DNA from 4 places in the Micromonospora sp. NPDC005206 genome. Region 3 is predicted to be linked to each of the others. Evidence: riboswitches for the same ligand, from Rfam matches in the RefSeq annotation. Region 3 holds a riboswitch; each other region holds the start of a gene.
The links. Region 3 has a riboswitch for cobalamin ahead of ABZU69_RS28005 (ABC transporter substrate-binding protein). Riboswitches for the same ligand answer to the same signal wherever they lie in the genome.

Region 1 (4,598 bases), on a different contig from region 3:
TCCCCTGCGGACTGACGGTCGCGCTCTCCGGCGTCTGGATGGCGTTCGCGTACGACCTTCCGGCCCATGACAACGACGTGCTCGCCGGCATGCGGCTCGTCTTCGGCTCGGCCATGGCCGGCTCGATCCTGCTCGGCCTCGCCGCCGCGCTACGCCGGCACTTCGCCCAGCACCGCCGCTGGATGGTGCGCGGCTACGCGATCGGCCTCGGCGCCGGCACCCAGGCGTTCACGCACGCGCCGTACCTTGTCGCGACCGGCGAACAGCCCGATGGGAACGTTCGCGCCGGCCTGGTGCTCGCCGGTTGGTTGATCAACCTTGCCGTGGCCGAGTGGTACCTGCGTCGTCCGGCCCGCGCAACGTCGTCTCGACCGGCTCGTCAGCCGCGTGCTGCTGCCCGATGACATCGTCCGACGGCGACCCCGGGGACGACGAGCCGAATCCGCCGGCCACTTGGCTGCCGCCGCTACGAGCCGACCGCCAGTCGTAGTCCGAGCGCGACGAACGCGACCGCGCAGACTCGGTTGATCCGCCGCGGCCAGCGGCCGTCGGCGAGGCGGCCGGCGAGTCGCCCGGCGCCCGCGCCCAAGGCGATGTCGACCGTGAGCTGCACCGTGACGAACAGCGCGCCAAGGAGCACCAGCTGGGCGGTGGTGTTGCCCGCCGCCGGATCGACGAACTGGGGCAGGAACGCCACGCTGAACAAAATCATCTTGGGGTTGAGCAGGTTGGTGACCAGTCCACGCAGGAAGGCGCGCCCGGCACGACCACCGGGCTGCGACGCATCGGAAGCCGAAGTGCCGGCGCCACGCAGGGCCTGCACCGCGAGGATGATCAGGTATGCCGCGCCAAGCCAGCGGATTGCCGTGAACAGCACCGGCGAGGCTGAGATCACCGCGGCGAGACCGCAGACGACCGCCGCCACATGCACCGCCTCCCCCGCGGCGACGCCGAGCGCGGCCACCACCCCGGCGCGAGTGCCGTAGCGGGTGGCGTTGGCCAGCACGAACATCATGTCCGGGCCGGGAGTCACCATGAGGACGACGATCGCGGCCAGGTAGCCGGCCAATGCCGGCACGGAGAGGCCGAGCACGTCTCAGCCCTCCCCGGCGCCGTCAAGCAGCGCCCGCCTCAGAGTCAACCGGTGCTCCCGGCGGATCTCCGCCTCTCGGTACCGGCGCCGGTCTCCGTCGGTTTCCGGCAGCAGCGGCGGCACCGTACGCGGCTGGCCGTTGTCATCGATGGCGACCATCACCAGGTGCGCGGTGGCCACGTCGGTGGGCGGCACCGCCCGGTCCCACCGGTCAGCGGTCACCTTGACCGCAACCTCCATCGAGCTGCGCCCGGCCCACGTGATGCGAGCGTCCACATGGACCACGTCGCCAACCCGGACCGCCCGGAGAAACGCGGTCTCGTCGATGGCGGCGGTGACGGCCGGTCCGTCGGAATGGCGGGCGGCGACCACCCCGGCGACGGAGTCGATGAGGTTGAGGATCCGGCCACCGTGCACCGTACCCATGAGGTTGGTGTGGTGCTGATCCATGATCTGCGACAGGGTCAGGTGTGACGCCGACGGCGCTCGGCCGGCGATCGTGGCGGTGTCGTGCACAGCGGTAGTCCGTCCCTCGGGAAACCACACCGTCGGAACGCGGACACACGCTGACGAGCACGCACCCACGCACAGCGCGCGCGGCACGTCACCCGCCCAGCCCACCCGCGAGGCCGACGGCAGCGCACACGGTTGTGTACGCGGCACGGGCAGGTCTTCGGACTCGCGGGCATGGCCGGCTGCGCCGGTCTCCTACTGGCCGTCGCTTCCCAGGCCTCTGGCCCAGTGCTGATGACGGCGGTCGTTCCCACTCACCGCTGCGGGGCAGTCCCGGACTCACACCGGGTTCCCTCTTACGACGCCCAGCCAGTCACGACCGGGCGAACCAGCGCCGTCAGGAGCATAGCGGGTCCGCGACGCAGCCCAACCAACGCGACCGCGAGGCAGAGCGGGCGTCGTCATCCACATGATGAAGATATTCAAATTCGTGGTCTTCTTTGACCGCACGCAACTGCCCCTCGTCCTGGGCGTCGACCACCACGTACCTGGCGCGTACGCCGCGGCCGCGCCGCCACCGGCGCAGACCCGGGCAGCGACCAGGCCATTCGAGGTGTCGCTGACCGGCACCGGGTTGATCCAGCGACACCATTCGCGCGTACCGGTGACCGGGGGCCGCGAAAGGCGTCCCGTACGCTCACCCGAACACCTACTACAACCCGTCGTATTGTTTGGCCGCGGATGTCGTAGCCCTTGACGCCGGCGGCACCGGACACGGAGGTACCAGGTGACGGATGGTGACGAAATTACCGCGTGGGCCCTCGCGGCGGGTCGGGGCGACCATGACGCGGCAGCTCGGTTCATCCGCGCCACGCAGCAGCAGGTCCGGCGTTTCCTCGCCGCGCCCGCTGTTGCGGGAACTGTCGCAGCCGGATTCTAGGCTGGCGTCGTGAGCATGAACGGCAACTGGATGCGCGTTTCCCCGGACGAACTGGAATGTGCCAGGACCAACCTCGGCTGGGCCTACGAGATCGCGATGACGGAACGGGACGACAACTCCGGACGCTGGACCGCCACCGACAAGGCATGGAACGGGCTCGACTTCCTACTCGACCGGCTTGGCTTCGGGATTCCGCTGGTCCTGGGAGCCGAGAGGTTCGTGGAGTTGCCAGACGTCGAACCCGACAGCGACGAGATGTTCGACTTCCTCGAAAACCTCGAGGACGACTGGGGCTACGGGCCGCCCTCCTATCTGACACCGGTCCAGGTAGCGGGTGCTGCCTCGCAACTGGCCGCACTCACCGAAGACGATCTCATCCGCGGCGTCGACCCGCAGGAGTTGAAGCGCGCCGAGATTTACCCTGGAACCTGGGAAAAACCCGGCGAGCTGGCGTGGGTGGCGCACTATCTGCCAGGCGCCCGAAGCTTCTTCGCCGCAGCCGCCAAAGACGGCGATGCGGTGATCTGCTGGCTCGACTGAACGCACGCTCATCGGCATAGGGTGCGTCAGGGCCAGTCACGTGACGGCGATAGCCGACCCCTTCGGGTCCGCCGAAGAGGTCACCGCAGCGGATGCGCTGGTCATGGCGCGGTGGTCTTCGGCGGCCCCGTCGGCGCGGCAACCCCGACAACCATGCCCTGATGTCCGCACCGGCTGGGATCACATCAAGGTTGTCGAGTTGTTGAGGCGGTACTCCATCCACGCCACCGAGACTTCCACGCCGCCCGGTAGCGCGTATCGGCCCAGTTCCACGCGCCAGGCATCCTCCAGGTTGGTGGATATCCGGGGGCCGATGACGTCGGGTCTGGTGTCCGCGAATTGACGGAGGACACGGCGGGGAAGAGTGATCTTCCCTCGCCCGCGCAGGGTCGACTCGCCGACATCCCGGCACACCAGGTAGTCGAGATTCGGCTGGGCCCCGATCTCCTTCGCTCCCCCGCGGGCGGGAGCTAGGCCCGTCACCGCGAGTGCGTCCATGAAGGCGATCAGGGGTGCGGCGAGACCGTCGTCGGTGCCCGCGGCCCGCCAGGAGAACCAGAGTGGGATGCGGTCATTCCCCTCGTGTCGAACGAGCATGGTCGGCCCGGTGAGGACCTGATAGTCGCCTGCGCGGTCAGTCAGGCCGGTGAGCTTGTCAAGGCCGGGCTTGCCATTGCCGTTTCCCGTCACCAGCGGCAGGATCTCGGGGAGCAACTCCTGCGGAGCACTGGTCCGGCCCTCCATGTCGTCCCCGCCCGCCGATCGGACACGACGGCGCAGGTCGCTCTCGAACTCCTGGGTTCCTCCGGGTGGGAGCCGGTTGACGGCGAGTTGCAGGTGGATGAAGGCGAGGTCGTCCAGCGAGATGATCGAGCAGGCCAGCACGCCCAGTTCGGGGAACTCGCGAAGGTACGACATGATCGCGCTGGTCGATCCGACGCGGGCGGGTCCGACGAAGGTGATGGGCAGGGAACACCGCGGTTCCACGTCGTCCCATCGGGCCCGGGCCGCGTACTTCTCGGCCCTCGACCGGTCGTGCGGGCGGACCAGATACCAGTTGCCTTGCCGGTGGCCCGGCCGGATGTCGGCCCGCCAGAACCCGTAACCGCGTTTGCCGGCGAACTCCGCGAACGCCTCGGAGAGCTTGAGGCGCCGTTCGGCGCCGGCACGTCGGAGCGCCATGGCGAAACGCACCGCGACGACGGACGGTACCGGCCATTCCCCGTCGTCGGGCCGAGCGGGCAGCTGAACCGGGCCCTGCACGGACAGTAGAGGTGCCTTGTGCTCGGCGGCGATCCTCGATACCTCCGCGATCAACTCGGCGATCGCCCGACTCTGGAAGCTCGACCGCCGGGTGGTCTTCTCCTGAATCAGGATGAGGCCCTCGAACTTCTGCCCCGACTCGTAGATGAAGGTCGGGTTGGGCCACGCGGTGCCCTGGAAGACCCACGAGTCGGACGACCGGTCATCGACTCTGAGTGCCACCGGAAGATCGCTGCCCCGGCGCCGACGCTGCATACCCTGCGGGAGTGCGCCGACGTACGTCCCGATGACCAGCCCGACCCCGTGCGC
Region 2 (4,598 bases), on a different contig from region 3:
ACCGCGACGCCGCAGGTCAGCTGGGCCTCCCGTGGCGCCAGGCAGAAGCCGAGCCACTACACCCTCACCTCCGGTGCCAGTGCGGGCGATCCGGCGGACTGGCGGTTGCAGGGCTCCAATGACGGCATCACCTGGAGCACCGTCGACTCCCGCAAGGGCGAGGCGTTCCGGTGGCGCAACCAGACCCGTCCGTTCACCATCGACAGGCCGGGACGGTACGCCCAGTTCCGTCTCGTCGTCAGCAGGACCGCCGGCGCCGCGCAGGCCAACCTCGCCGAGATCGAGTTGCTCGCCGGAGGCGACTTCGAGATTGGTGGCGGCGACATCACGGTGACCGCCGCGGGCAGCGTGCACGCGACGTCCGGCGCACCCGTCTCGGTGCCACTGGCCTCCGTCACCGGGGGTACCGCCAGCGGCTACCGGGCCACGATCGACTGGGGTGACGGCTCACCGACCACCGAGGGCACCCTGACGTTGAGCTCGCGGGCCGTCTACAGCGTCAGCGGCTCGCACACGTACGCCACGCCGGGTCACCACCAGGCGAGCGTCACGGTGACCGACGGCACCGGCCAGGGCTCGGTCACGGTCGGCGTCGACGTGGCCTACGCGCCGAGCTCCGGCCTCACCGCGGCGTTCGACACCGTCTGCATCGGTGACGAGGGCGCCCTCGCGGCGAACTGCGACGCCAAGTCGTGGGCGTACTCGCGGGCCGCCCTGACGGCGGCCGGCGTGACCCAGGGCCAGCGGCACCAGGTGCCCGGAACGGACCTGCAGTTCACCTTGCCGGTGGTCCCGGCGGGGCAGCCGGACAACACCACCGGCAACGGCAGGACGGTCGTTCTCGACCTGCCGACCGACGCCCGGAGCATCTCGTTCATCGGCGCCGGCACGCAGGGCAATCAGAACAGCACCGGCACGGCGACGTTCAGCGACGGCAGCACGGCCAGCATCCCGATCCAGATGAGTGACTGGACGCTGGGCGGCAACGCCAACGGCACTCCGTCGTACGGCAACATCGTCGTCGCCAAGGCCGCGTACCGGTTGAGCGGCACGAGCCGGGACGGCGCGCAGCCGTTCCTGTTCGCCACCGCGCCGTACCAGATCCCGGCGGGCAAGACGCTCGTCTCGGTGACCCTGCCGACGCAGACCGGCGACCCCGGCTCGGCGGGCCGGATCCACGTGTTCGCCGTCGCGAACGACGGCACTCCGGCCGCCGCGCTGGTGACCACCGCCCCGAGCGACCAGACGGCCGACGCCGGGCAGGTCCTCGCGGCCACGCTCGGCTCGGTGAGCGGCGGCGTTCCCGGCACGACGGGCTTCCACGCCCGGGTGCAGTGGGGCGACGGCACGGTTCCGGACGACGTCACGGTCGGCCCGGACGGCGCGCTGAGCGGACGGCACACCTATGCGCAGGAGGGCACCTACACGGTGCACGTCACCGCGTGGGACACGTCGTCGAGCAGCACCGCGACCTTCACGGTGACCGTGGCGCGGGGCGGACTCCAGCCGGCGATCGCGGTGTCGACGTCGGCCACCGTGACAACCGGTGACGCGGTCACCGTCAACGGCAGCGGGTTCGCGGCCGGTGAGCAGGTGACCGTGACTCTCGGCACCAGTCCGGCGCGGACCGTCAAGGTCGCGGCGTCCGCGGCGGGAGCGGTACGCGCCTCCGTCGCGACGTCCGGTGACGCCGAGCCCGGCCGGTACTCCGTCACCGCCACCGGCGCGTCCTCCCGGACGCCGGCGACGGCCACCGTCCAGGTGACCGGTCAGCAGGAGAAGCCGACCTACGATCCGCAGGCGGCGCTGACGACCACCGCGGGACCGCACGGTACGTCGATCACGGTCGACGGCGCCGGGTTCGCTCCGAACGAGGCGGTCACGGTCAGCTTCGGTGACGGCCTCGCGGTCAGCACCGTGCGCGCGAATGGTGACGGTGTCATCGCCGGTGCGACGGTCAGCGTCCCCGGGGCGGCGAAGGCCGGCTCGACCGTGATCACGCTGGCGGGGGCCGAGTCGGTGACGCGGGTCGCGCTGCCCTTCACCGTCACGAACTGAGTCGGCGGTAGCGGTAGCGCGCGGGGCGGGCCGGATCACGGCCCGCCCCGCGCGCTGCTAGCGTCGACCATGACCCCGCCCGGCGGGGGCGTCCGGGCCGGTGACCGTCGTCACTGACTCGACCGCCGACACGCCGATACCCGAGATGTGGGGTGTGACAACGGCGTCGTCCCTATATATGGTGTCGACGCAGCTGGTTCGGCCGCTCGTCTGCAGTGGTCGAGGCAAGAGGGAACCCGGTGGAATTCCGGGACTGCCCCGCAGCGGTGAGTGGGAACGACCGCCGTCATCAGCACTGGGCCGCCAAGCGGCCTGGGAAGCGACGGCCAGTAGGAGACCGGCGAGCCCGGTCGTGCCCACGAGTCCGAAGACCTGCCAGCGCGCCGTGCACCCGCACCCGGGTGGGCGGCGGCCCGACGCCGCGTGGGACGGCCGACGCCCCCTGACCCACGCCCGGCGTGGCGTCCGCCGGTGTCTGTCTCCTCGCGTCCGAGGGCCATCAGGTCTCGAACTCGCGAGGAGTGAGTGGTGACAGTCACCCAGGTGGTCCCGACCGGCGGCGACACCGACCTGCCGGGCCGGCGGCGGACGCAGATGCACGTCCGCAAGCGCGACGGCGCCAGCGAACCGGTGGACGTCAACAAGATCGTCCGCGCGGTCGAGCGGTGGACCGACGACCTGACCGACGTCGACCCGCTGCGGGTGGCGACCCGGACGATCAGCGGCCTCTACGACGGCGCGACCACCGCGGAGCTGGACCGGCTGTCCATCCAGACCGCGGCCGAGATGATCGGCGAGGAGCCGCAGTACTCGCGGCTGGCCGCCCGGCTTCTGGCCGGCTACGTCGACAAGGAGGTGCACCGGCAGGGCATCACCTCGTTCAGCACGGCGATCCGGATGGGCCATGCCGAGGGACTGATCGGAGACGAGACCGCCGCCTTCGTCGCCGCGCACGGCCGGACGCTCGACGACGCCGTCGACCCGGACGGCGACCTGCGGTTCGAGTACTTCGGCCTGCGCACGGTGTACGACCGGTACCTGCTGCGCCACCCGACCAGCCGGCTGGTGCTGGAGACGCCGCAGTACTGGCTGCTGCGGGTGGCCTGCGGGCTGTCCCGTACGCCGGACGAGGCGGTCGACTTCTACCGGCTGATGTCCAGCCTGGCCTACCTGCCCAGTTCGCCGACGCTGTTCAACTCCGGCACCCGGCACACCCAGATGTCCTCCTGCTACCTGGTCGACTCCCCGCGCGACGAGCTGGACTCGATCTACCAGCGGTACGCGCAGGTCGCCAACCTGTCCAAGTTCGCCGGCGGCATCGGCATCGCGTACTCCCGGGTCCGGTCCCGGGGCGCGCTGATCCGCGGCACGAACGGGCAGTCCAATGGGATCGTGCCGTGGCTGCGCACGCTGGACGCGAGCGTCGCCGCGGTCAACCAGGGCGGCCGGCGCAAGGGCGCGGCGTGTGTCTACCTGGAGCCGTGGCACCCGGACATCGAGGAGTTCCTGCAACTGCGGGACAACACCGGCGAGGACGCCCGGCGCACCCACAACCTCAACCTGGCCAACTGGATCCCCGACGAGTTCATGCGCCGGGTCGAGGCCGACGAGGTGTGGTCGCTGTTCGACCCGAACGAGGTGCCGGAACTGCCCGACCTGTGGGGCGAGCGGTTCGACGTCGCGTACCGGGAGGCCGAGGCGCAGGGCCGCTACGTGCGGCAGGTCCCGGCGCGGGAGCTGTACGGGAAGATGATGCGCACCCTGGCGCAGACCGGCAACGGGTGGATGACCTTCAAGGACGCCGCCAACCGGCTGTGCAACCAGACCGCCGAACCGGGCAACGTGGTGCACCTGTCCAACCTCTGCACCGAGATCATCGAGGTGTCCAGCGACGCCGAGACCGCGGTGTGCAACCTCGGCTCGGTGAACCTCGCCGCCCACGTCACCGACGGCGTCATCGACTGGCAGCGACTGCGCGCCACGGTCCGTACCGCGGTCACGTTCCTCGACCGGGTCATCGACATCAACTACTACCCGACCGCGCAGGCGGCGGCGAGCAACCCCCGCTGGCGGCCGGTCGGGCTCGGGCTGATGGGCCTGCAGGACGTGTTCTTCGCGCTGCGGTTGCCGTTCGACTCGCCGGCCGCGCGGGAGTTGTCCACCCGGGTCAGCGAGGAGTTGTACCTGACCGCCCTGGAGACCTCCGCCGATCTGGCGCGGCGCTTCGGCGCGCACCCGGCGTACGGGCAGACGCGGGCGGCGCGGGGGCAGTTGCAGCCCGACCTGTGGGGCGTCCAGGGGACGCAGACCGACCGGTGGACCGCGTTGCGGGAGCGGGTCGAGGCGTACGGGCTGCGCAACTCACTGCTGGTGGCGGTCGCCCCGACCGCGACCATCGCCTCGATCGCCGGTTGTTACGAGTGCGTCGAGCCGCAGGTGTCCAACCTGTTCAAGCGCGAGACCCTGTCGGGGGAGTTTCTCCAGGTCAACACCGCTCTGGTACGCGAGCTGAAGTCCCGTGGCCTGTGGACCGAGCCCGT
Region 3 (4,598 bases):
TCGACTACTCCGAACACGGCGTGCTGCACGTCTCGGCCACCGCGGGTGAGGCCGCCGAGATCGGCAAGCTCGGCTTCCGACTCGAACCGCTCGCCCCGCCGCCGAACGCCGAGCGCGGCGCCGGAGAGATGGGCACACTGGCCTTCCCGCCCGCCGACTCCAACTACCACGACTACGCGGAACTGACCGCCGTCGTGAACCAGGTCGTCGCCGACCATCCGGCGATCGCCCGCAAGATCAGCATTGGTTCGTCGTACGAGGGCCGCGACCTGATGGCCGTGAAGATCTCCGACAACGTGGGCACCGACGAGAGCGAGCCGGAACTCCTCTTCAACGCCCAGCAGCACGCCCGCGAGCACCTGACCGTCGAGATGGCGATCTACCTGCTCAACCTCTTCACCGACAGCTACGGCTCCGACTCCCGGATCACCAACATCGTCAACGGCCGGGAGATCTGGATCGTGCCGACGGTCAACCCGGACGGTAGCGAGTACGACATCGCCACCGGGTCGTACCGGTCCTGGCGCAAGAACCGGCAGCCCAACAGCGGCTCCTCCAACGTCGGCACCGACCTGAACCGCAACTGGTCCTACAACTGGGGTTGCTGCGGCGGCTCGTCCGGCTCCACCTCGTCCGAGACCTACCGTGGACCGTCGGCGTTCTCCGCGCCCGAGACGCAGGCACTGCGCAACTTCGTCAACAGCCGGGTCGTCGGCGGAACGCAGCAGATCAAGGCCAACATCGACTTCCACACCTACTCGCAGCTGGTGCTCTGGCCGTACGGCTACACGACCGCGAACACCGGGCCGGGGATGAGCGCCGACCAGTACAACACCTTCGCCACCATCGGCCAGCAGATGGCGGCCACCAACAACTACACCCCGGAGCAGTCCAGCGACCTCTACATCACCGACGGGGACAGCATCGACTGGATGTGGGCCACCCACGGCATCTGGGCGTACACCTTCGAGATGTATCCAGGATCGTCCGGCGGCGGTGGTTTCTACCCGCCCGACGAGGTGATCCCCGCACAGACCTCCCGCAACCGGGAGGCGGTGCTGATGCTCAGCGAGTACGCCGACTGCCCGTACCGGGCGATCGGCAAGCAGGCGCAGTACTGCGGCGGTGGTGGCGGCACCACGGTCTGGTCGGACACCTTCGAGACCGCGACCGGCTGGACCATCAACCCGTCCGGCACCGACACCGCGACCCTCGGGGCCTGGGAACGGGGTGCCGCCCAGGCGACCACCTCCTCCGGGGCCAAGCAGCTCACCCCGTACGCCGGCGCCAACGACCTGGTCACCGGTCGGCTCGCCGGTTCGGCGGCGGGTGACCACGACGTCGACGGCGGGGTGACCAGCGCCCGGTCCCCGGCGGTGACGCTGCCGTCGACCGGCACGCTGACCCTCTCGCTGGCCTGGTACCTGGCGCACGGCTCGAACGCCTCGTCGGCGGACTACCTGCGGGTGAGCGTGGTGCACAACGGTGGCACCACGGCGCTGCTCACCCAGGCCGGCGCGGCGAGCAACCGCAACGGCAGCTGGGCGGTGGCGAACCTCAACCTCACCCCGTACGCCGGCCAGTCGGTGCGCATCCTCATCGAGGTGGCGGACGCCTCCGGCGCCAGCCTCGTGGAGGCGGCTGTGGACAACGTCACCATCAGCGCCTCCTGATCGGATGGGGCCCCGTTCCGCCCCTGCGGGGCCCCACCACCCGTTTCTGACCCCCGCGATGCGCGACATATCGCCGTCGGTCGGTCATCTCGCCCCACCTTCCCGGGGCCAAGGTGATCGACACGCGGCGATTGGCCCTTGATCGATCCGGCACGTCCAGGCGGTGCGCTACCGTCTTAGCGACCACTCCGCAGCGAAGCCGGTGCGAAACCGGCGCTGTCCCGCAACTGTGATGCCCCGTCCTGACGGCGGGGACGAGCCAGGTCGCCTGCGGATCGGTCGCGACACGCGCTCTCGAGGAAGGGCGCCTCGTGGGCGGGCGTACGAAAGTCCCTGTCGGCGAAGCACCACACTCCTCGACCGACAGGAGGTCCCATGTTCAGACGTACCCCCCGGCTCTTCGCCGCGACCCTCGCGGTCGCCGCACTCGCCCTGGGCGCGTGCGCGGAGAAGACCGCCGACGAGCCGACCGCGAGCGGCAGCTCCGCGGCCGCCAGCTACCCGGTGACGGTCGGCTCGCTCACGCTCGACAAGCGCCCCGAGAAGATCCTCTCGCTCTCGCCCACCGCCACCGAGATGCTCTTCGCCATCGGCGCCGGCCCGCAGGTGAGCGCGGTCGACGACCAGTCCAACTATCCGGCCGACGCGCCCAAGAGCGACCTGTCCGGCTTCCAGCCCAACGCCGAGGCGATCGCCGGTAAGGGCCCCGACCTGGTGGTGCTCGCGAACGACACCAACAAGATCGTCGACCAGCTCGGCAAGCTGAAGATCCCGGTCTACCTCACCCCCGCGGCGGTCACCCTGGACGACTCGTACCGGCAGATCGCCGAGCTGGGCACGCTGACCGGCCACGCCGACCAGGCGACCGACGTCGCCGGCCGGATGAAGGACGACATCGCCAAGCTGGTCAAGGACCTGCCGCAGCGCGCCGAGAAGCTCACCTACTACCACGAGCTGGGCCCGGAGCTGTACAGCGTGACCAGCAAGACCTTCATGGGCTCGCTCTACAGCCAGGTCGGTCTGGCCAACATCGCGGATCCGGCCGACGCGGACGGCAAGAGCGGCGGTTACCCGCAGCTGTCCCAGGAGTTCATCGTCAAGGCCAACCCGGACTTCGTCTTCCTGGCCGACTCCAAGTGCTGCCAGCAGAACGCCGACTCGGTCCGGGCGCGCAGCGGCTGGGCCGGGCTGAGCGCGGTGAAGAACAACCAGGTGGTCGCGCTGGATGACGACATCGCCTCGCGCTGGGGCCCGCGGGTCGTGGACCTGCTCCGGGTCATCATCGACGCGGTCGCCAAGGTGCCCGCGTGACCGTCGTCCGTCGGTGAGCGCGAGGAGTGAACCGGGGTTGCGAGCCTCGCGGTCACGAACGGAAGAAGGCTCGGTGACCGGGGAGCCGCTGGTGGCCACCCCGGCGCCACCCACCCGGCCGGCCGCGACGCCACCCGCGTCGCGGCCCGCCGGGCTGCGCAAGCGCTGGCTGGCCGCCGGCGTGGTCGCGGTGCTCCTCGCGCTGGTCGCCGGGGTGTCGCTCGGCCCGATCAGCCTGCCGCCGGGCAGCGTCGCCGCCGAGCTGCTCAACCTGATACCCGGGGTGCACCTGGAGAGCGGGCTGACCGAGCGGGAGATCGCCATCGTCACCGAGCTGCGGCTTCCCCGGGTGGTGCTGGGCCTGCTCGTCGGCGGCCTGCTCGCCCTGGCCGGCGGCTGCTACCAGGGGGTGTTCCGCAACCCGCTGGCCGACCCGTACCTGCTCGGCGTGGCAGCCGGCTCGGGGCTCGCGGTCACCGCGGTGATCGCCCTCGGCGGCGTCGGCCGGCAGGGCGCGATCACCGGCCTGCCGCTGACCATCCCGCTGGCCGCGTTCGCCGGCTCGCTGCTCGCCGTGACGATGACCTACCTTCTCGGCGGCGCCGGTGGGCGGAGCCGGTCACCGGCGATGCTGATCCTGGCCGGGGTGGCGGTCTCCGCGTTCCTCTCCGCCGGGCAGACGTACCTGCTGCAACGGCACTCCGACAGCATCCAGCCGGTCTACTCCTGGCTGCTCGGCCGGCTGGCCACCGCCGGCTGGCACGATGTGCTGCTGGTGTTGCCGTACGCCGTGCTGACCACCGTGGTGGTGCTGCTGCACCGCCGCGAGCTGGACGTCCTCGCGGTCGGCGACGACGAGGCGAGGAGCCTCGGTCTGCACCCGCAGCGTTCCCGCTACCTGCTGATCGCGGCCGCCTCGCTGGGCACCGCCGCGGCGGTCTCCGCGACCGGCCTGATCGGCTTCGTCGGCATCATCGTGCCGCACACCGTCCGGTTGCTCGCCGGGGCGAGCTACCGCGTGATCCTGCCGCTGTCGTTGCTGTTCGGCGCCGCGTTCCTGGCGCTGACGGACGTGGTGGCCCGCACCGCCGCCGCTCCGGCCGAGATTCCGATCGGGGTGGTCACCGCCCTGCTCGGCGGCCCGTTCTTCGTGCTCGTGCTGCGTACCGCCCGCCGGGTGCTCACGTGATCCCCGAACCCGCCGCCGGCCCGGACGACGCGGCCCGCGCGCCGGCGGTCGAGGTGCGGGGGCTGCACGTCAGCCTGGGCGGCACACCGATCCTCACCGGCGTCGACCTCACCGTCGCCGCCGGCGAGTGGGTCACCGTGATCGGCCCGAACGGCGCCGGCAAGTCGACCTTGCTGCGCGCCGTCGGCGGGTTGCTGCCCGCGCCGGGGGCGATCTCCCTGTTCGGTACGCCGAGCGCCGCGCTGCGCCGCCGCGACCGGGCCCGGGTGGTGGCCACGGTGGCCCAGTCCCCGGTGGTGCCGCCCGGGATGTCGGTGCTGGACTACGTGCTGCTCGGGCGTACCCCCTACATCCCGCCACTGGGCCGGGAGTCCGCCGCGGACGTGGCCGCCGTGCACGACGTGCTCGACCGGTTGGACCTCACC
Region 4 (4,598 bases), on a different contig from region 3:
TTGCGCCTCATCCAGGGCCGCGGTTCGCTGCGCGGGCAACGGCGACGGGGTGCCGGTGGGCAGCACCGGGTCGGGCGACGTGACAACGGTGACTCCGGCGAAGCGCAGCAGCCCCGCGACGGCGTCGGCGAGGGCCGCCCGTCCCGGTGGCAGCACCGCCACGAGCAGGGCGACGAGCGCCGCCGCCGCGTAGGCGCGCCACCGACGCCGCCGGGACGGGGGCTCGGTGAGCCGAGCGCGTACGCGCGTGGTCACGTCGGGCGCGTCGGGTGTCTCCAGCCAGGTGGAGAGGCCACGCAGCTCCCTCTCGAGGTCATCCACTCCGGACCTCCTCGCGGTCGAGCAAGCCGCGGAGCTTCGCCAATGCCCGGGACGTCCGCGACTTCACCGTGCCCCGCGGCCAGCCCAACGTCGCCACCGTCTCCTCCTCGCTGAGATCGAGGAAGAACCGGCAGACGATCACCTCACGGTCGCGTACCGGCAGTTGGCGCAGAGCGTCCACCAGCACGGCGCGGCGCTCCCCGGCGAGGACCGCGCCGACCGCGTCGTCCTCGGCGATCTCCGAAGCCGGGTTCGCCGCCGCGGCCCGCAGGACGAGGCCGTCGCGGCGGGTGCGTGACCGGTGCAGGTTGCGGGTCTCGTTGGCGACGATCGCCAGCAGCCACGAGCGGAACGACGACTCCGCCCGGTAGCGGGAGAGCTTTCGGTACCCCTTCACGAAGGCCTCCTGGATGACGTCCTCGGAGTCCGAGCCCGCGCCGAGTAGCACCGCCGTCCGGTACGCGGACGCGGTGTGCCGGGCGACCAGGAGGTCGTACGCCTCCAGGTCACCTGCCCGAGCGCGGGTGACGAGCACGTCGTCGTCCAGGGGTACCTCCGGTTGGGTCACCTTCATGACACCGCTCACGCGCTGCGGGTTCCAGCCGCGGCTCGGTCAGCCCACTCTCACCCGGCGTGCAGCGTATTGCCAGGAAACGGTGGTGCACTGGATGGGCGTCGAGGAGAGGAGTCGGTCATGGGCTGGTTCAGTCGGCGGGCCCGGGGCGCCGAGGCGACCCCCACGAAGCTGGACCGGGAGGCGACCCGGGACGACCTCGCCGCGCTCGAGGCGTTCATCGCCAGCCGGCGGGGGGTGGAGTTCTACCTGGAGCCGGAGACCACCGCCACCGACACCACGGTGGTGGCGATCGCCCACGACGGCGAGTGGATCCGTCGCCGTACCGGCACCCCGCGTGCGGCGGGCGCCATCGCCCGCAAGCACGCGGTGCCGCTGTACGAGGCGGCCCGCACCGGCTACCCGGAACGGATGCGCACCTGGAGCCGTGCCCACCCGGAACGCCACGCCCGGTGAGCGTGGCCGCGTCCGTCGAGGTGGCCGTGAGCCGCCGTCCCACCGGGCGATCGGGGCAGGCCAGAGGACGTGTGCGCACCCTTTGCTCTGCTTACCCGGGCGCAACGAAAAGGCGTCGTCACTGTTGCGCTGGCTGAAGCAGAGCAAAGGACGCGTCGCATTGACCCGGGGCGTTCCGATGCGGCGTCCGAGCACGCCTCAACCGCCAGATATCGATGAGAGTCATTCGCCTGGCCAGGCCGGGGTCGGCGTTGACCGGCGACGGACGGGTGTGGCAGCATTCGCGGCCTGACGGCAGTGAAGGAAGTCGGTGTGATTCCGACGCGGTCCCGCCACTGTCACCGGGGAGCGATCCCCCCTCGTGAGTCACGGCCGCGTGTCTGCGGTTGGAAGGCCGGGGGAGAGCGTCGATTCGGAAGCCAGGATACTTCGGCCGTCGGGATGTACCCCAGGGCGTGGACACCCGAGGAGGACCCGATGACGCACGGCGTCTCTTTCATTGACGGACACCGTCATGATCCGCTCGGCGGGCGCTCCGCCGCACCCACCGCCGCACCCGGCCCCGGTCGTACCGCCTGATGCCGCAGGGAAAGCCGAGCACGGTGCCCGCCGACGGTTTGACCACCCGGCAGCGACGTCACCGGCCGCTGCTGATGGTCCACACCGGACAGATGAAGGGAAAGTCCACCGCCGCCTTCGGGCTGGCGCTGCGGGCGTGGGCAGCCGGCCTGCCGGTCGGGGTGTTCCAGTTCGTCAAGAGCGCCAAGTGGCGGGTGGGGGAGGAGAACGCCTTCCGGGCCCTCGGCGAGGTGCACGAGCGCACCGGTCACGGCGCGCCGGTGGCGTGGCACAAGATGGGCGAGGGCTGGTCCTGGATCCAGCGTGGCGGCGACGCCGATCACGCCGCGGACGCCCTGGAGGGTTGGCGGCAGATCCAACGCGACCTGGCCGCCGAGCGCTACGGGCTGTATGTGCTGGACGAGTTCACCTACCCGATGACGTGGGGCTGGGTGGACGTCGACGAGGTGGTGGCCACCCTGGCCGACCGTCCCGGCTTCCAACACGTGGTCATCACCGGCCGGGACGCCGACCCGCGCCTGGTGGCCGCCGCCGACCTGGTGGCCGAGCTGACCAAGGTCAAGCACCCGATGGACGCCGGCCAGAAGGGCCAGAAGGGCATCGAGTGGTGAGCGCCGCCGCCGAGTCGTGGCCGCTGCCCCGCCCGATGGGCGACGACCGCGCCGGCCCGGACGGCCGCAGCGGTCTCCGCTGGCCGGGAACGGGTCAGCCGGTCAGGGCCCGGGCGAGGACGTAGCCGACGGTCGCGGCGGCGAGCCCGGCGGTCACACTGCCCAGCACGTTGGCCAGCGCGAGGAGCCGGTTGCCGGTCCTGGTCAGCCGCAGCGTCTCGTAGCTGAAGGTGGAGTAGGTGGTCAGCGCGCCGCAGAAGCCGGTGCCGAGCAGCGCGCTGACCGCCGGGCCGGCCGGCAGCCCGACGAGTACGCCGAGCAGCAGCGATCCGAACACGTTGACGGTCAACGTCCCCCACGGGAACGCCGAGTGGTGCCGGGCCTGCACGGCCCGGTCGGTGAGGTAGCGCAGCGGCGCGCCGACGGCCGCCCCGAGCACGATGAGCAGCACGGTCACCGGACGGCCCGCCCGTCGTCGCGGTCCCGGTCGAGCAGTCGAGCGGCGGCGGCGTCACCCAGCCACACCGCGACCAGGGCGCCGAGCACCGTCGCGGCCAGGTACGCCAGCGCGCTGACCGGGGCGCCCGCGACCACCGCCTGCTGCACGTCCACGGCGTAGGTGGAGAAGGTGGTGAACCCGCCGAGCACCCCGACCCCGAGGAACGGGCGGACCAGCGGTCGACCGCCGCCGACGTGCCCGAGCACCGCCATCAGGACGCCGATCAGCAGGCAGCCGGTCAGGTTGATGCCGAAGGTCGCCCACGGGAAACCGGTCCGCGCGTGGGGGAGGGCGTGTTGCAGGCCGGCCCGGGCCAGCGCGCCGAGCACCCCGCCCGCCGCGATCGCCGCGAGCACCGCCGCGGGATGAGCCTTCAGCTCGCCACGGTCGACGGGGACGCGCAGGTCGACGTCGGGGTCGGTACGCGGGTCGAGCGGTCCGGACATGATGCCTCCCCACCAGCACGGTGTCACTGGCAGGGACCGTTGGCGAGCGGCGTCGCGGTTCTCCCGGTGTCCCCGGGACGGCGGGCCCCACCGCCGGGAGCGCTCCTGCTCCGGCGTCAGCATATCGTCCACCCACCGAGCGCCGGGCCGACCGGCGCGGCAGACGCCGGCCGGCGGGGCTGGTGGGTCAGCGCACCCCGGCGACCGCGGCGTCCGTGCCGCCGCGCCACACCGTGCCGACCTCGCTGAAGCCGGCCGCGGTCAGCGCGGCCAGGTGCCAGGAGGCCGGGGGGTTCCACTCGGGGCTGTGCCCGGTCGGGTAGATGGCGTGCCGCTCGGCGACCAGCGGGGCGAGCACCGGATCGGCGCCGGCCCGGTCCCACCAGTCCGACCACGACAGCACGGACCCGGCGGCGTACCGGGCGGCCCGCCGGTCCCGCGCCCGGTCGAGCAGCCGCTTGGTCAGCTCCGGCAGGGTGTCGTCGGGCATGTGGTCGGCGTTGACGAAGATCCCGCCCGGCCGCAGCAGATCGCGGACCTCGCCGTAGAGCCGGCCGAGCCGCTCGGCCGGCAGCCAGTGCAACGCGGTGGCGGTGAGCACGGCGTCGTACTCGTCGTGAGGCAGGGCGGATCGCCATTCGGGGGCGCCGAGGTCGGCGGTGACGACGGTGGCCCGGTCGTTCAGCGAGGCGCGGGCGATGGCCAGCAGCGCCGGGTCGAGGTCCAGCAGGGTCACCTCGGCGGTGGGGAAACGCGTCAACGCCCGCAGCGAGATGGTGCCGGTGCCGCCGGCCAGGTCGAGCACGCGCGGCGGCCGGCCGTCGCGGACCGCGTCGACGGCGTCGAGCATGGCGGCGAACCGGTGCTCCCGGTCCGGTAGGTACGCCTCCTGCTGGCGGTCCCAGCTCTCCTGCCACGCCGACGGATCCGTGATGTAAGGAGTCATATGGATCAGGCTAGTTACCGAACGAGACACTTGTCCAGACCTTGTTGCACATAACTTGCAATTGCGAGAACATGGCAGAGCGATGATCACAGGGGAGCCGGGTCGGTCATCCGCGCGGCCCGGCTCTCCTCTCGCGCGACTGCCGCCGCGGGTCAGGCCGCGGTCG

Region 1: it holds a riboswitch for cobalamin, as region 3 does, so the genes downstream of both, ABZU69_RS20210 (acyl-CoA thioesterase) here and ABZU69_RS28005 (ABC transporter substrate-binding protein) in region 3, are expected to answer to the same signal.
Region 2: it holds a riboswitch for cobalamin, as region 3 does, so the genes downstream of both, ABZU69_RS24915 (ribonucleoside-diphosphate reductase subunit alpha) here and ABZU69_RS28005 (ABC transporter substrate-binding protein) in region 3, are expected to answer to the same signal.
Region 4: it holds a riboswitch for cobalamin, as region 3 does, so the genes downstream of both, cobO (cob(I)yrinic acid a,c-diamide adenosyltransferase) here and ABZU69_RS28005 (ABC transporter substrate-binding protein) in region 3, are expected to answer to the same signal.

Annotation. Positions count from the first base shown of each region.
Region 1 is NZ_JBEXHU010000012.1:237,656-242,253, forward strand. Features, by position in the region: gene ABZU69_RS20200 (DUF2306 domain-containing protein) at 1-404, shown strand, start outside; gene ABZU69_RS20205 (LysE family translocator) at 467-1,093, opposite strand; gene ABZU69_RS20210 (acyl-CoA thioesterase) at 1,097-1,609, opposite strand; cobalamin riboswitch at 1,740-1,954, opposite strand; partial or broken gene ABZU69_RS20215 (RNA polymerase subunit sigma) at 2,334-2,450, shown strand; gene ABZU69_RS20220 (YfbM family protein) at 2,502-3,026, shown strand; gene ABZU69_RS20225 (hypothetical protein) at 3,207-4,598, opposite strand, start outside.
Region 2 is NZ_JBEXHU010000016.1:209,878-214,475, reverse strand. Features, by position in the region: gene ABZU69_RS24920 (GH92 family glycosyl hydrolase) at 1-2,058, shown strand, start outside; cobalamin riboswitch at 2,236-2,453, shown strand; gene ABZU69_RS24915 (ribonucleoside-diphosphate reductase subunit alpha) at 2,653-4,598, shown strand, end outside.
Region 3 is NZ_JBEXHU010000020.1:79,376-83,973, forward strand. Features, by position in the region: gene ABZU69_RS28000 (M14 family zinc carboxypeptidase) at 1-1,673, shown strand, start outside; cobalamin riboswitch at 1,815-1,960, shown strand; gene ABZU69_RS28005 (ABC transporter substrate-binding protein) at 2,049-2,984, shown strand; gene ABZU69_RS28010 (iron ABC transporter permease) at 3,076-4,173, shown strand; gene ABZU69_RS28015 (ABC transporter ATP-binding protein) at 4,173-4,598, shown strand, end outside.
Region 4 is NZ_JBEXHU010000001.1:108,823-113,420, reverse strand. Features, by position in the region: gene ABZU69_RS00535 (hypothetical protein) at 1-321, opposite strand, end outside; gene ABZU69_RS00530 (RNA polymerase sigma factor) at 314-889, opposite strand; gene ABZU69_RS00525 (hypothetical protein) at 1,016-1,351, shown strand; cobalamin riboswitch at 1,652-1,781, shown strand; gene cobO (cob(I)yrinic acid a,c-diamide adenosyltransferase) at 1,930-2,541, shown strand; gene crcB (fluoride efflux transporter CrcB) at 2,636-2,998, opposite strand; gene ABZU69_RS00510 (CrcB family protein) at 2,995-3,486, opposite strand; gene ABZU69_RS00505 (class I SAM-dependent methyltransferase) at 3,674-4,432, opposite strand; gene ABZU69_RS00500 (MFS transporter) at 4,585-4,598, opposite strand, start outside.